Regions from separate parts of the Lysinibacillus sp. FSL L8-0126 genome, predicted to be linked through region 2. Evidence: riboswitches for the same ligand, from Rfam matches in the RefSeq annotation. Region 2 holds a riboswitch; the other holds the start of a gene.

Region 1 (8,382 bases), 290 kb from region 2:
CCGTATCAAGATCAGTTAGAGAAAGATGAGGCTGGCGAAGAGTCCACGAATGGTGGCATTAAAGAAAAGGAAGGTGACAACACCTTATGAGTTTGATTGACATAAGTGGAAACCTATTATTTGTAGCTTTTATTGCTTATCTAGTTGCGACATTATTATTTGGTGGTTCAATTAAGCAAGCAAATGCTACTGGTAAAAATACTGGCAAATGGGGCAAGCTTGCCATTGTGGTAACCATTATTGGTTTCTTATCACAGCTAGGCTATTTTATTACGCGTTGGATCTATACAGGACATGCACCAGTAAGTAATATGTTTGAATTTACGACTGCCTTTGGTATGTTCATTGTTGGCGCGTTTATTTTAATTTATTTTATTTATCGTTTGACTGCACTTGGGCTAGTTGCATTGCCTGTTGCATTATTAATCATCTCCTATGCAGCAATGTTCCCGAAAGAAGTAAGTCCGTTAGTACCATCGTTACAAAGTCATTGGCTAACGATTCACGTTATCACAGCAGCATTAGGACAATCTATTTTAGCCATTAGTGCTGTAGCAGGGCTCATTTATTTATTAAAAGTAGTCGATTTAACAAAGCCTTCTAAACAACGTTTTTGGTTAGAAGCCGTGATGTACTGTCTTGTAGTAGTGGTTGGTTTTGTCGCAGTGACATCTACATTCGGTGCTATGGATTATGAGTCTAGCTATAATTATGTGGATAAAGAAGGAACTACTCGTAAAATTATTTACAATTTACCGCCAATTTTCGGTATGAATGAGTATGAAGCAGTTGAAGAACATGGCATGTCACCGCTAGTAGAAATGCCTGCATTAATTAATGCCAAAAAATTAACAACTGTTTTTTGGTCATTATTGGTAGGGTCAATCTTGTATTTATTAATTCGTTTAATTGCTCGTCGTCGAATTAGTGCCATTTTCCAACCACTTGTTAAACGCGTTAATTTGCAATTATTAGATGAAGTTGGTTATCGTTCGGTGCTGATAGGATTCCCTGTATTTACCCTAGGTGCTTTAATTTTTGCGATGATTTGGGCACAAATTGCTTGGAGTCGTTTCTGGGGTTGGGATCCAAAAGAAGTATGGGCTCTTATTACATGGTTATTCTACGCAGCATTCCTACATTTACGTCTATCAAAAGGCTGGGAAGGTCGAAAATCTGCTTGGTTGGCATTAATTGGTTTCGGAATTATTTTATTTAACCTAATTGCTGTTAACTTAATTCTTGCAGGTTTACACTCTTACGCATAACTTGTAAAATAACAAGCCTTTTCGCTGTGGCGAAGAGGCTTTCTTTTCTTTTCAATATGTGTCACACCATGTACAATAGAAGTTAGAGAAAGATTGGAAGAGAGGGATCGTGAAAGTGTCAGAAAATATTTCAGTATTAGTAGTAGACGATGAGGATCGTATTCGCCGATTATTAAAAATGTACCTAGAGCGAGAAGGATACCTTGTTGACGAGGCAGAAAATGGTGAACAAGCGATCGAAAAATCTTTAGAAAAAGAGTATCACTGTATTTTACTTGATATTATGATGCCTGAAAAAGACGGGCTAGAAGTGTGTGCGGAAATTCGAGAACGCGCAGCAACGCCGATTATTTTATTAACTGCAAAGGGCGAGGAAGCGAATCGTGTACAAGGCTTTGAGCTTGGCGCAGATGACTATATTGTAAAGCCATTTAGTCCTCGTGAGGTTGTGTTACGTGTGAAAGCTATTTTACGTCGTTCACAGGCTTTCTCACCAACGACAAATGCCTCTTCTTCAAAAGATTTAGTAGTGTTCCAGCATTTAATGATCGATCATGATGCACACCGTGTAACGGCAGAGGGCATTGAGGTTAATTTAACACCGAAAGAGTATGAATTACTATACTTCTTAGCAAAATCGCCAGACAAAGTATTTGACCGTGAACAATTACTAAAAGAGGTTTGGCATTATGACTTCTTTGGTGATTTACGTACAGTTGACACACACGTAAAACGTTTACGTGAAAAGCTCAACCGAGTTTCTGAAAACGCTGCTAAAATGATTGTGACGGTTTGGGGCGTTGGATACAAATTTGAGGTTGTCAATGAATAGAATATGGAATAGTGTTGTCGGGAAGCTATGGGTAACCATATTGCTTCTCGTTTCATTTGTATTATTTGTTTTCACGGTATTGATGCTTGAATTTCTTCAAAACTATCATATGCAGCAAGCCGAAATATCTTTACGGCAAACAGCTGCAACAGTAGCAAGTATAGTGGATGACAATGAAACAGCGGAATCTACTTCGGAATTATTAAAAGATATCTTACCTACAGGAACCAATGCATTAATTGCAATCAATCATGTTGAAGTATCCTTTGCCATGCAGGAGGGTGTCAACAAAAAAGAAATACAAGAGACCATTTTAGCCAATAAATCGTTTCGAGAAGTATTTCAATCAGATGAACCTATTACGAAAGAAATGATGATGCCTTCTTCGACAGATCAAGAAAAAATGGAATCTTATGTCGTGCTAGGTTTCCCATTAAATGTTGAAAATGCAGTACACGGAGCTGTCTTCATCTATCAAAGCCCAGATGCACTACATAAAACCTCTAAGGAAACAACGAAAATTGTTTTTTTGGCGGCTTTCATTGCATTCGTGTTGACGACATTCTTCGCGTTTTTCCTTTCCTCACGTATTACGTCACCACTTAGAAAAATGCGAGAGTTGGCTTTTGAAATTGCGAAGGGTAATTTTGAAGCGAAAATGCCAACAACTCAAAATGATGAAATTGGTCAACTTGCTGTTGCCTTCAATCAAATGGGCCGTCAATTAAAGCATAACTTAGAGGTCATCAATCAAGAAAATGAACAACTTTCAAATATTTTGACATCTATGACAGATGCAGTTATTACATTTAATCGTGACCTTACAATATTATTAAGTAATCCACCAGCTGAACGACTTATGCAAAAATGGTTCGTCAATAAAGGCTCACAAAGTGCTAAACCTATTCCTCCAGAGCTGTATCATATGCTTGATCATGTGCTAATGTTTGAGGATAAACTAGAAGAGGAAATTGAAATGGATGGTAACTACTATACATTTACTATTAGCCCTCTTTATAGTGGTGACATGATACGTGGCGCTGTGGCTGTTATTCGTGATATGACTGAGCAACATCGCTTAGAAAAACTACGATCCGATTTTATCGCCAATGTCTCTCATGAGCTACGGACACCAATTGCCATGCTGCAAGGATATTCTGAAGCATTAATGGATGATGATTTTATTCAGGATCAGGAAGAACGTAATGAGATTACTAAAATCATTTATGATGAATCGAAGCGGATGGGGCGTCTTGTAACAGATTTATTAGATTTAGCACGCATGGAATCGGGACATATGACGCTGTATAAAGATGAATTACCGATTAATTCTACATTCGAACGTATTACTCAAAAATTTGCACAGGTTGCAAAGGAAAAACACGTTCGTCTATTGTTTGAAAGTGAATTTAATGACGATGCCATGATTAATATCGATGAGGATCGTATTGAACAAGTGCTCACAAATCTAGTAGATAATGCACTTAGACATACGGATGAAGGAGCAGTCACTGTAAAAGTTGAGCAGGAACCAACATTCGCTAAAATATCTGTTCAAGATACAGGGCACGGCATTCCTCATGACGACTTACCTTATGTCTTTGAACGTTTTTATAAAGCAGATAAGGCACGCACCCGTTCAAAAGGTGGTACGGGTCTCGGCTTAGCCATTGCAAGAAATATTGTGAAGGCACACTCAGGTAATATTATGGTAGACAGTGTGCTGAAAGAAGGTACGACCTTCACGTTTTATTTACCGTTCGATTAATAACATGTATTGCTATTAATTGGCTGTAACTTTCACGAATGTAAGACGACAAATATTATAGAACGGGGGTGGAGTGCTTTGAATGACTCCGTGTTCCATCGACTATACGATGCATATCACCAAGACGTGTTCCAGTTTTTAATATATTTAGTAAAAAACCGTACATTGGCTGAAGATTTAGCACATGAAGTTTATGTACGAGTATTGCGCTCATATGATCAATTTGCAGGTAATAGTAGTGAGAAAACATGGCTTTTTGCTATTGCCAAAAATGTAGCGATTGATCATTTTAGAAAGCAGGCTGTACGCCAGAAGCATTCACTTGATTTCTTTGACTGGGAAACGGAACAGCTCCATTCAACCACACCATCACCGGAAGATATGCTACAGGCCAGTGATGAATTTATGCAAGTAGCGTCAGCACTGGAAAACTGTACAGGCGACCAAAAAATGGTCATTATTATGCGCTATTTTCAGGATTTATCGATTGCAGAAACTGCTCAAATATTAGATTGGACAGAAGCTAAGGTAAAAACGACCCAGCATCGAGCCATAAAATTTTTAAGGCAACAGCTACAGCCGATTAGAGAACAGGAGGCGAAACGGCAATGACGCATAAGCCATTTGATGATGAGCAGCTTGAACATGTATTGAACAATGCCCCTAAGCTTTCTGACCACCGTTCAAAAGAGGACATATTAAATCGGTTAATGGCAGATGCTCGCTTGCAGGATAACAGTTACCTTCAAGAAGCGATACAACAACCAAAAGAGGATGAACAAAAGCAAAGCAATTCCTCCATCCAAGAAGAACAAACAACACGATCTAAGCTTCGTAAAATGCCAATTTTTATGAGCATTGCAGCAGTTTTTGCGTTAACGATACTTGTAGGCTCAATGGTCATGAATAATGATGTTGGACATAAAGATCAAGCTAGTACTGCCGATACGGCTACCTATTCTACTTTACAGGAAGATCTTTCTCCAAAGGAGGCTGCTACGCAAGACGAAGCACTCCAATCTCCTATCGTAGCAGAGCATGAGCGCATGTTATCTTTACGGTCATCTGTCTATGAGGAAGATGTGAAAGATGCTGTCGTTTTCCGTATTGGCTTAGCAGGGCGAGATGCGGAAAGTGTACCAATGACGTATGTGATACCAAATGAGCGAGTAGCAACGGATTTTGGAACAGAAAAACCTTCTACTTTACAGATGTATGAAAAATACGCGCCTCAAATAGATGAGAAAGCTAAAGGATTTACTGATTACCATCCTTACAAAGGTGAGCTGAAGGAGAAGGATGATAAGCTTGTCCATGTGTTGCCAAAGGACAATAGCTATGATGTTGCTTCTGCTACTGTCAATGAGTACAAAGGAACTTTGGAGGATACATTCTCTGATTCTGAATATACAGAAGTTGAGATTCAAAATGAAGATGGAACACCTTATGAGTTTTCTCAAGAAGGTGAGCCAAGTCCACCTATGTCATTAACGAACGCCAAGCATTATAATTATTATATATATCAAGATGGTACAGGTGCAGAATATTTATCACCAGATTTCCGTCAAACATTTGCAAATGTCACAGAGGCGCTCACACTGATGAAAAATAAAAATGATGATGTCTATGTGTCGGTTGTTCCTGAAAACGTATCATATACGGTCACAGAGGAAGCAGAGGGTGTAGTCGTTACATTTGATCTTCCGCTTGATTTAACATCAATGGAACCGATTCGTGCCACACAACTGATTGAGGCCATGATGTTAACGGCTGCTAGCTTTGACCAACAATTACGCCTAAATAATGTTGTCCAAGAAAGCTGGGAGGGCTTTGATTTAAAAATGTTTTTACCAAAGCCTGTAGGGCCAAATAAGCAATATATGCCTTAGTCAAAGAAAATAACAATAAGAAATGGAGCATTCCTGTTCGGTGAGGATGCTCCATTTTTTTTACAATGCATACAAGTCTAATAGGTTTTTTGAGCAGAACTATTTACTTTTTGTTGATAATTCTTTATAGTAAAACTGTAGTATAAAATAATAGTGATTCATCTTCGGGGCAGGGTGAAAATCCCGACCGGCGGTAATAGAGTGCTAAACCGTTAATGTTTATTCATTAACTCGAATGGTTTAGGCAAAACTCTTTAGCCCGCGACCTGTGCAAATTTATTTGCATGGCTGACTTGGTGAAATTCCAAGGCCGACAGTTACAGTCTGGATGGGAGAAGATGGAGGTACGATCGTCATTCATTGTTATGAAATGAACTATGACCGAGCGCTTTTTTTGTATGGCTTTTAAAATAGTGCTCAAAAAATAGTTTAGATTGACGCTTATTCGTCATGCCTTTCTCCCTTGTGCTTTTTAATGCATAAGGGTTTTTTCATGCTAACAATTGAAAGATCGTCACCTTTCTTCTTGCGAGATTGAATCAGCAAAGAGGAGAGAGTTTTCTATGAAGAAAAATGTTAAACTTCAATCGTTTATTACGATTGGTATGCTGAGCAGTATTTCGTTTTTATTAATGCTTTTTAATTTCCCAATACCGCCGTTCCCAGCATTTTTGGAAGTGGACTTTAGTGATATGCCTGCATTAATAGCGGCCATCACAATGGGACCTGTAGCTGGTATTTTAGTAGAATTATTTAAAAATGTGTTGGATTGGATTTTCTCGGGTACGCCAACAGGTGTGCCAGTAGGGCATATTGCCAACTTTACAACAGGCATTTTATTTATTTTGCCAGTTAGCTTTATTTTTAATCGTTTTAAAACGACTGCTGGTCTTGTTGGAGGTTTAGCGACAGGAACAGTCGTGATGGCAGTAGGAATGAGCGTTTTGAACTATGTTGTATTTTTACCGATGTACACATATTTCCTTGGTATGGAACCTGTTGTAGGTGACTCCCTTTATAAAATGATCGTCGCTGGAATTTTACCATTTAATATTGTAAAAGGTATTTTATTAACAGCTATTATGGCGTTTTTATTTACTACAATGCGCAAATGGATCGACCGCCAGCGCTCTATGTATATAGCAAAATAATGGACCATAAACCTCGAGTAGTTAGCTCGAGGTTTTTTTTGTGGGAAGAAGTGATGGGACGAATAAAATTAGAAAAAAGTAGTAGAAAATGTTCGTGCTCTAGTGCTTTATTATTATAATCTAGTCGAAGAACACATTTTCATGTAGAATAGAGGGGAGTTTAGAAAGTTTGAGGAGTTTGAAGAGATGAGTGAAAAAAAGGGACAGTGGTCTAGTAAATTAGGATTTATTTTAGCATCAGCGGGTGCTGCGATTGGACTAGGAGCAATTTGGAAGCTACCGTATGTAACGGGGCAAAGTGGTGGAGGTGCATTCTTCCTAATCTTTGTGTTATTTACGTTATTAATAGGGTTGCCAATGCTATTGTCCGAGTATGTTTTAGGGCGTGGTACACAATCGGAGGCGGTAACCGCGTATAAAAAGGTTGCTCCGACAAAAACGGGATGGGCTTGGATTGGCCGAATGGGTGTGCTAGGTTGTTTTTTATTATTAACATTTTATAGTGTTGTTGGAGGTTGGATCTTTATTTACAGCGGGCTAGGTGTTGCTGGCGCTGTGATAGATCCTGCGATTGATCCAGCTGCACTATTTGGAAAAATTATAGGTACACCATGGATTACGCTAGTAGGTTTAGCTTTGTTTACATTAGCTAACGTACTCGTTATTTCATTAGGTGTACAAAATGGTATTGAAAAGGCGAATAAATGGATGATGCCGTTACTCTTTGTGATGTTCATTGTTCTGGTTGTGCGTGCTGTTACATTAGATGGCGCAATGGAGGGAGTGAAATTCTTCTTATGGCCTGATTTCTCAAATATTACTGGTAGGGCATTATTAGAAGCGTTAGGACAATCATTCTTTGGATTAGCTGTAGGATTTTCTTGTCTTGTTACATATAGTTCCTATCTAAAAAAAGATGTCAGCCTTCCGAATTCAGCAGGTTCTGTTGTGCTCTTAACCGTGCTTGTATCATTTTTAGCGGGTTTAGCAATCTTCCCTGTTGTGTTTGCCTTTGATTTAGAGCCAGCCGCGGGACCGGGCTTGTTGTTCATGGTGCTGCCGACAGCTTTTAGTCAAATGCCGTTTGGAGAATTATTTTTAGCGATGTTTTTATTGCTATTTTTATTTGCTACATTAACGTCATCATTTAGTTTATATGAGATTATCGTAGCGGCATTTATGGAACATAGTCAGAAATCTCGTCCGATGTGGACGCTTTTACTTGGTGTAGTCGTATTGATTGCGGCTATTCCAGCGGCACTTTCTTCTAGTGTTTTATCGGATGTAACCATTTTTGAGAAAAGTATTTTTGATGCCACTGATTTTTTAGTGTCGAATATAATGCTGCCATTAGGAAATTTATTCATTGCGATTTTTATTGCCCACATAGTGGATAAGGAATTTGTAAGGAAAGAACTGTTAATGGGTAGTCACTTAGGACAGGGCTATTATGCAACATATCGTATGTTAATGT
Region 2 (8,382 bases):
TCGCCTGCTCAATATTTTCCGTCGTCACAATACCGAAAATAACAGGTACATTGGTTGATAACGATACATTGGCAATACCTTTTGCTGACTCATTACAAACATAATCATAGTGTGTTGTGGAGCCGCGAATAACCGTACCTAAACCAATAATGGCATCATAGTTCTTTGTTTCTGCTAGTTGTTTCGCAATAAAAGGAACTTCAAAAGCTCCTGGAACCCAAGCAACATCAATAGACGCTTCATCAACACCATGTCGTGTTAAGCCGTCCATTGCACCGTCCAATAATTTGCTTGTGATGAATTCATTAAATCGACCTACCACAACTGCAATTTTTAAACCCGTTCCAATTAATTGTGCTTCAAATGTTTGACCCATTGTTCTTTCTCCTTTTTAAATAGAAATTTTATTTTCAGTTGTCAGCAATTGACTGCGGTAAGCTACAAGTGCCTCTATTGATATCATTTTCAAGTCATGCTGTGCTGCGTACTTTATCAATTCCTCAAAGCGTAGCATATGACCATCATCGCCCATGATCTCGCAAATAACACCCACTGGCACGCTATGACAAAGTTTTGCCAAATCGACAGTCGCCTCCGTATGCCCTCTTCGCTCTAAAACACCATTATCCTTCGCAATGAGCGGAAAAACATGACCAGGTCGACGAAACTCAATCGGCTTCGCTTGCTTTTCAATCATTTTTTGTATCGTAAATGCTCGTTCATACGCACTAATTCCTGTCGTTGTATCCTCATGGTCGATACTTACGGTAAACGCTGTTTGGTGATTATCCGTATTGTGCTGAACCATCGGATGTAAATCTAGCTGTTGTGCAAGCTGCTGTGAAATCGGTGTACAAATTAATCCTCTACCATAGGTTGCCATAAAGTTTATAGTTGCTGGTGTCATGAATTCAGCGAGTGCCAGAAGATCTCCTTCATTTTCCCGATCCTCGTCATCAACCACTACAATCATTTTGCCTTGCTTTAAATCCTCAATGGCCTCTTCAATTGCATATAGCACTTTTGTCATCTCCTCGTTCAGTTGTTAAAAACCATGTTGTGCTAAGTAATCTCTCGTAATGGTTGGTGTTGCTTGCCCTTTTTTCAGGTGCTGTAAAATATATTTACCAACTAAATCTGTTTCGATATTCACAATCGCTCCAGCCTTCTTCATGCCTAATACGGTTTCTTTGTACGTATGGGGAATTAGTGAAATCGTGACACTGTTCGTGTCAACATGGAAAAGGGTTAAGCTTGTGCCATCAATCGTAATAGAACCCTTCGGAATGCAAAATTTGGTTAGTTCCTCTGACAATTCGATATCGATATAGACTGCGTTGGCTACTGGACGTTTGCGCAAAATTTTACCGACCCCATCCACATGCCCAGCAACAAAATGACCGCCAAATCGCCCATTAGCAGGCATGGCACGCTCTAAATTCACGGAATCCCCTACCACGAGCTGCTGTAAATTGGTTGCGTTGACTGTTTCAGGCATCACATCCATCGTAAGCGTCTGTTCCGTAAAATATGTCACCGTTAAACAAACACCATTAACCGCGATACTGTCTCCAAGCTTGACATCTTCTGCTATCTTGGCTGATTGAACTGTTATTTTCATACTGTCCCTATCGCTTTGCATGGCTTTTAAAATGCCAATATCCTCTACAAGCCCTGTAAACATTCCATCACCTACTTTTCATTGATTTAGGCTTCTATCCTTCACTTTTGAAGTCTTATCCATCAGTTTCGAAGGTCTATCCGTCACTTCTCTAGTTTTATCCGTCTCCTCCTTCTCTAGCTCTAGCTATCGATAAAAAACAAAAACCCCTTTCAGCAAAGGGGTTTGGGAGTAATAAGACATCAACAAATAAGCCTAATTGAAAACTATTTTTTCCATAGACTGTCATCTCATTTGTTCTTCTCCCATCCAGACTATAACTGTCGGTTTTGGATTTGCACCAAATCAGCTTGCGCTCACGGACTTTGAATTACTTCATCACCGCCGATTGGGAATTTCACCCTACCCCGAAGAACATCTTCTATTCGATTGGCACTAAATAAAAAAACTTCCCAACAAGCTTGTGGGAAGTAGTGTAATAAATGCATAGGAAAATAAACCTTCTAAATTACAATCAATTTAAAAAGCTCGCATTTTTACCCTTCTCCCATCCAGACTATAACTGTCGGTTTTGGATTTGCACCAAATCAGCTTGCGCTCACGGACTTTGAATTACTTCATCACCGCCGATCGGGAATTTCACCCTACCCTGAAGGATTTTTTATTTAGCTAATCTTACGATAACACTATTTTATTCTATTATCCATCCTTCTTTTTAAAAATTTTTCAAAAAGAATTATAGCAGATCAACAATGCATCCAGGTTTTTCGCGTTTGTGACGTCCGCCTGAGGCATTGAGGCAACATGCAATATTATTGCCACAGGAGGCGGCGTTTTTTGATGGTGTTATCAGGTGTTTAATCACTCGTCAGCAAGGGAGTCTTCAGCTTAATATAACAATGACTTGATAAATGTAAACGAAATCATTAAACTGATAACATTTAAACTGTGCATGGAACTTCCCTTTCACTAAAACGTTCCTTTACAAGTGACAATTCAGTCCAGCACTTTGGAGGTCATTTACTTGCTATTTTTTAAAAACATCCCATTGAAGCAAGGTATTTTCTATGCCTTATTAATGCTCTGCTGCGTGCTTTCGATTGTGTTCGTTCATCATAATGAATCATTTTATGATCGACCGATTGCTGAGGTGATAAAAGCTGATGTAGCAGAATCAGAACCAATGACAGATATGTATGATAATGATGATTATTTATTTACACAGCATATTACAGCCGTGATACAAAATGGACCACATAAAGGGCAATCCATCCATTTGACGAATGACTATTCCGCCTCTGGAGCTTTCGATCAAGAATACCGTGTGGGCAATGAAATCTTTGTCTCCATAGATAATCACGCATCACAGTCAGGGCTAACTGGGACCATTCTCGATTTAAAACGAGATCAAACCCTTCTCATGATTGCGTGGATTTTTATTTTTGTCTTACTCCTTATAGGAAAAAGACAAGGCTTGTTTTCCATCATTAGTTTAATTGTTAATGCATTGATTTTATCATTCGCGTTAGATTTATATGTGAAACATGGTAACCTGAGCTTGTTAGTCATCAGTGGTATTTGCGCTCTTCTATTTACGATCATTTCGTTGTTACTGATTAGCGGCTTGAACACGAAAACGTATGCAGCTATTGTGTCTACACTTTTAGGAACCGTTATGGCACTCATCATTAGCTCTGTCGTGATGTGGTTAACTGGTGAAAACGGTCTTCGCTATGAAGAAATGCAATTTTTAACACGCCCCTATCGTACAGTCTTTATGGCTGGCTTATTTATTGGCTCACTTGGGGCTGTCATGGATGTCTCTATTACGATGGCTTCTTCAATCTTTGCTTTATATGAACAAGACCCTACTATTTCTGTGAAGGCACTTAAATCTTCAGGGCATGAAATCGGGAAAGATATTATGGGCACCATTACGAGTATTTTGTTCTTTGCCTACCTTTGCGGCTCCATACCGATGGTTATTCTCTATTTGAAAAATTCTTCTACTTTAGGACTCACGCTGTCCTTGAATCTTTCTTTAGAATTAGCTCGCGCCTTAGCAGGTGGTATTGGGGTTGTCCTCACGATTCCGATCAGTCAGTATACTGCTCTATTTTTCATTAATCGAAAGAGGGTTCAAGAATGAATGTAATTGTGTTATTAGCTTTTATTTTATGTCTATTGATGGTCGCAATTGGCGGGAAGCAAGGTGTACGTTCGTTTCTTTCTTTATTCCTAAATTTCGGTGTGCTCTTTGTGACGATCTTTTTAATGACCAACCCTAAAAATAGCCCCATCATCTTAACGTTCGTTGCCTGTACAATTATTAGTTGTATTAGCCTTTTCTATATCAATAAAACAAACAGTAAAACCATTACAGCATTTATCTCTACTATGGTGACGATTGTTGTCTTACTTCTTTTTATTACATTTGTAACGAAAAAGTTGATGATTCAAGGATTTGGTGAAGAATCAACAGAAGAAATAAGCATCTTTTCCCTTTATATTGGTGTTGATTTTGTGCAGATTGGTGCCTCCGTCATTATTATGAGTACGATTGGAGCAATTATGGATGTCGCTATTTCCATTGCTACTTCCATGCATGAGATTTTTTATCGTAACCCTTCGATTAGTAGAAAGAAATTATTTACATCCGGCTTAAATATCGGGAGAGATATTTTAGGAACCGATACGAATACGTTATTCTTCGCTTTCTTTGGTGGCTATTTAAGCTTATTAATATGGTTCAAAGATCTCTCCTATTCGATTGGTGAAATCGTCAACTCCAAGGTTTTTAGTGCTGAAATGACGACTATTTTTTGTGCTGGCATCGGTATTGCACTGATTATTCCGATCGCCTCCTCCGTCAATGCCTATTACTTAATTCGAACACGTGAAAAAACCGAAAAGCTCTCATAAAAGAGTTCAGACCTATCACTCATTTGTGAGAGGTCTGGACAAATCTCCTCCTCTCCTTCAAAAAATGAATGCTATCTCAAAAAATGTGTCTAAATGATGAAATCGTATAGTAATCGCTCAAATTAGTACTTACATTTGAGAATTTTTTTTTGCTATAGTAAAAAACAGAGCAGTTAGTATCGCGGAGGTGTACTAGCTAAAAGGAATCATGATCGCTGATAATCGACATCACGATTATATCTTCATAGACTTTTTTATAATGCAGAACATGAAATAGTAGAAGCATCGCAACTTTATTTTTCCGAATATTCTGTTTTTATACATTCTATGAAAGTTGAACATTTTTGAAGGAGTTTTTACAGTGAATAAGGAAATAAAAACAGGTCCAATTATGGCTGCTCTCTTAGTAGCCGGCTTTGTAGGGCTATTTAGTGAGACAGCATTAAATATTGCACTAGGGGAACTTAGCCAACTTTTCAGCGTGGATGCCACAACTATCCAATGGCTAGCAACAGGCTATTTTCTCACATTAGGCATTTTAGTACCTGTTACAGGCATTTTAATGCAAAAATTTACCACTCGCCAAATGTTTATAATCTCTTTACTCTTTTCCATAATTGGTACCATACTTGCCGCTGTTGCACCAATCTTTGCTGTCTTACTTATAGCACGTGTTATTCAAGCTGCAGGTTTAGCGATTATATTACCATTAACGCAAAATGTGATTTTCACGATTTTTCCAGCTAATAAACGTGGTAGTGCTATGGGGATGATGGGTCTCGTCATTTTAGCAGGACCCGCTTTCGGCCCGACATTAGCAGGGATGATTTTAGACACGCTATCCTGGCACTGGATATTTTGGGTTACTGTCCCCTTCTTATTATTCTCGATCATTTTTGGTTTTATCTTTATTCCCAATGTGAATGAAAGAAAGCAGCTTGCTATAGATATATGGTCTATTATCTTATCTACGATTGGCTTTGGTGGCATCGTCTATGGTGTAAGTAGCGGTGGAGAATTGGGTTGGACAAGCATCAACGTACTTAGCACCATTTTACTAGGTGTAATTGCCTTATGTTTATTTGTGTTGCGTCAATCAAAAATGGACCATCCTATGTTAAATTTGAGAGCTTTCCAGTATCCAATGTTCGTATTGGGTCTTCTGATGAATATGATTACCTTCTTCAATATGCTGTCTATGCTAGTGGTGCTCCCGATGTATATGCAAACGGCACTTTTGGTATCGGCCTTTGTAACAGGTTTAATGATGCTCCCTGGTAGTCTACTAAACTGCCTATTAGCACCAACCATCGGTAAATACTTCGATAAATACGGGCCACGTGCAATCATTACCCCCGGAACCATACTTGTTGTGATTGGCTATGGACTTTATGCTTTAAATGGTACCGAAACAGCTACTTGGGCATTAGTGTTAACACATATCATCATGATGCTTGGGATTGGTATGGTATTAGCCTCTGTCCAAACGAATACGCTCAATGCTTTGCCAAGACAATATTTTCCTGATGGTATTGCGATTACACAAACCTCTCAACAAGTATCAGGTGCCATAGGCATTGCTGTAATGGTCTCGTTGTTCTCAGCTAAGCAACAGCAATTCTTAACTGACAGTACAACTAATGCTCTAGAAGCGGCGGCTTCAGGCTCTGCATTTGTCTTTACAATCAGTTTTGCTCTGGCAATCATCAATGTCATACTCTCTTTCTTTTTGAAAAAAACTCAATAATTTTAGTATAGAAGGGAGGTGTCTCGAAGGAATTTTAAGGCATCTCCTTTTGTTATGTCATTTCCGTTGCAATCGCAGTATTTTCTGATAATATTTACCATAAGATGTTTACGTACGCTCAAAATAGTTGTTGTTTCATGATGCACTACACTAGGTCGCCCATCCTATGTCATATCTTTAAACATCAATTACGCCTTTGACGTAATTGCCGCTGATTCTGCATTTTCGCGCAGATCAACTTTGCGCCCCGTTTTTTCGAGCTGATGAGTAGAATGTTAACCTCAGACCATCACGTCCTGTGACAGTTAACTGACTTGCATCGTGCAGGTCAACTTCAAAATCAGTGACTTCCGCCGAGGCTTCGGGTTAACATGATGATGATTACTCAGATATGGCACAGGATGTGGCATTCTTAGCCTGAGTTCAGCTTTTTTAGCGGGCATTTGAACACCCATTGGAGAAAACAACACAAATATTTTTCTTTCTCTAAAGTACTGCTTCACTTTTGGTACAAAAAACACTTGCTGAATTAAGATAAAACGTCAATTACAACGAGATGGAAAAGGAGAAAATTGGCAATGAAGCATATTATCTTTGATTTTGATGGAACACTGGCAGATTCAACCGCAGTGTTTGCATCAGCATGGAATACATTAGCGCAAAAATATAAATTTAAAGGCATCGAATTAAAGGAAATTGATACACTGAAAAAATTATCGATTTCTGAACGCAGTAAATTATTTGATTTCCCAATGTATAAATTGCCCATGATTTTACCGCAATTTTATAAATTGTATCGTCAATCATTAAATGATGTTCATCTTTTTGATGGAATGAAGGAAGTCCTGATGGAAATTGATAAGAGAGGCTATAAAATCATTATTATTTCCTCTAATTCTAAGGAAAATATTTTAGCATTTCTTAAAATGAACGGTATTCACTGTGTAGCAGATGTTCTTTGCTCCAATCGAATTTTTGGCAAGGATAAAGTGATGAAAAAGTTTTTAAAGGACTCAAATGTCAACTCAGCTGACGTGTTATATATTGGGGATGAACAAAGGGATATCGTGGCTTGTAAGAAAGCAGGTGTCCCGATTGTATGGGTAGAATGGGGCTATGATGCCATAGAGGTCGTGCAAAACGAAAATCCTGAATATAAGGTCGCTACACCACAGGAAATTTTAGAGATTATTTAATTATGGGGAAGGATAATAGCATGTTACCTGTCTATTATCCTTTTTTTATATTATTATCCTTTCATCTCACTAATCTGCATGAGCTTTTCTGCCGTGCTATTAACCCCTTTATAGGCATCTGTTAATTCATGCATACTCGCAGCAAATTGCTGTGTAAACGCAGAAATTTGATTTGCTGACGCATTGACTTGATCGATGGATTGTTTAATATTTTCTAGTTGCACTGTAATGCTATCAGCACTTTCTGTACTGCTTTGGGACATTTTTTGTATTTCTGAAGCAACCACGGCAAAGCCACGACCATGCTCACCTGAACGTGCTGCTTCAATGGATGCATTCAAGCCGAGAATTTTGGATTTCATAGCCAAATCCTTTACTAAATTCACAATGTCATTAATCTGCTTAATATCACTTGCCATCGATTCCGAGAAGTTCGATAATTCCTCTAAACGATTGGACACATCCATACTGGAAGTGGCTAATCCTTCATTGGTAGCCGTCATTTCTTCAACAGCACTTGAAAGCTCAGTTGCCAACAAGCGCATACTATCCATTTTTTCATTGGAAATAATGGCACTTACTACACCAATTACCTGACCTCCGTCAAAAATAGGCTGTGCAGAGGCAATGTATGCCATGCCAAACCCTTCCGCCCCGCGCTCTTCTTTCACAAAGCGGCCTGAGCTTAAGGCTATTTCCGTTGCAGTCCCTCGATATTTATGTACTGGTTCACCAATCCCTACTTTTAAATCAACACGTTTCCCCGGTTTATAGGCAAGAACTTTCTCTCTATCTGCCACGATGACACAAGCATCCTCTGGATAAGTTGCTTGGTATAAATCAATCGAATCAATCGCTGCCTGTAGTTTTGGATGCATTGTCTTCCCCCTTCTCCC

Evidence for each region. Region 2 has a riboswitch for FMN ahead of ribE (riboflavin synthase). Riboswitches for the same ligand answer to the same signal wherever they lie in the genome.
Region 1: linked by a shared signal. The riboswitch ahead of MHI34_RS00905 (ECF transporter S component) and the one ahead of ribE (riboflavin synthase) in region 2 are both predicted to bind FMN.

Annotation. Positions count from the first base shown of each region.
Region 1 is NZ_CP152028.1:181,377-189,758, reverse strand. It holds gene MHI34_RS00935 (cytochrome c biogenesis protein ResB) at 1-90, shown strand, start outside; gene ccsB (c-type cytochrome biogenesis protein CcsB) at 87-1,268, shown strand; gene MHI34_RS00925 (response regulator transcription factor) at 1,384-2,100, shown strand; gene MHI34_RS00920 (ATP-binding protein) at 2,093-3,868, shown strand; gene sigX (RNA polymerase sigma factor SigX) at 3,926-4,480, shown strand; gene MHI34_RS00910 (RNA polymerase subunit sigma) at 4,477-5,757, shown strand; FMN riboswitch at 5,914-6,101, shown strand; gene MHI34_RS00905 (ECF transporter S component) at 6,321-6,908, shown strand; gene MHI34_RS00900 (sodium-dependent transporter) at 7,095-8,382, shown strand, end outside.
Region 2 is NZ_CP152028.1:4,588,908-4,597,289, forward strand. It holds gene ribE (6,7-dimethyl-8-ribityllumazine synthase) at 1-376, opposite strand, end outside; partial or broken gene ribB (3,4-dihydroxy-2-butanone-4-phosphate synthase) at 431-1,021, opposite strand; gene ribE (riboflavin synthase) at 1,046-1,684, opposite strand; FMN riboswitch at 1,915-2,040, opposite strand; FMN riboswitch at 2,157-2,282, opposite strand; gene MHI34_RS22325 (YibE/F family protein) at 2,646-3,770, shown strand; gene MHI34_RS22330 (YibE/F family protein) at 3,767-4,543, shown strand; gene MHI34_RS22335 (DHA2 family efflux MFS transporter permease subunit) at 4,905-6,290, shown strand; gene MHI34_RS22340 (HAD-IA family hydrolase) at 6,869-7,486, shown strand; gene MHI34_RS22345 (methyl-accepting chemotaxis protein) at 7,540-8,364, opposite strand.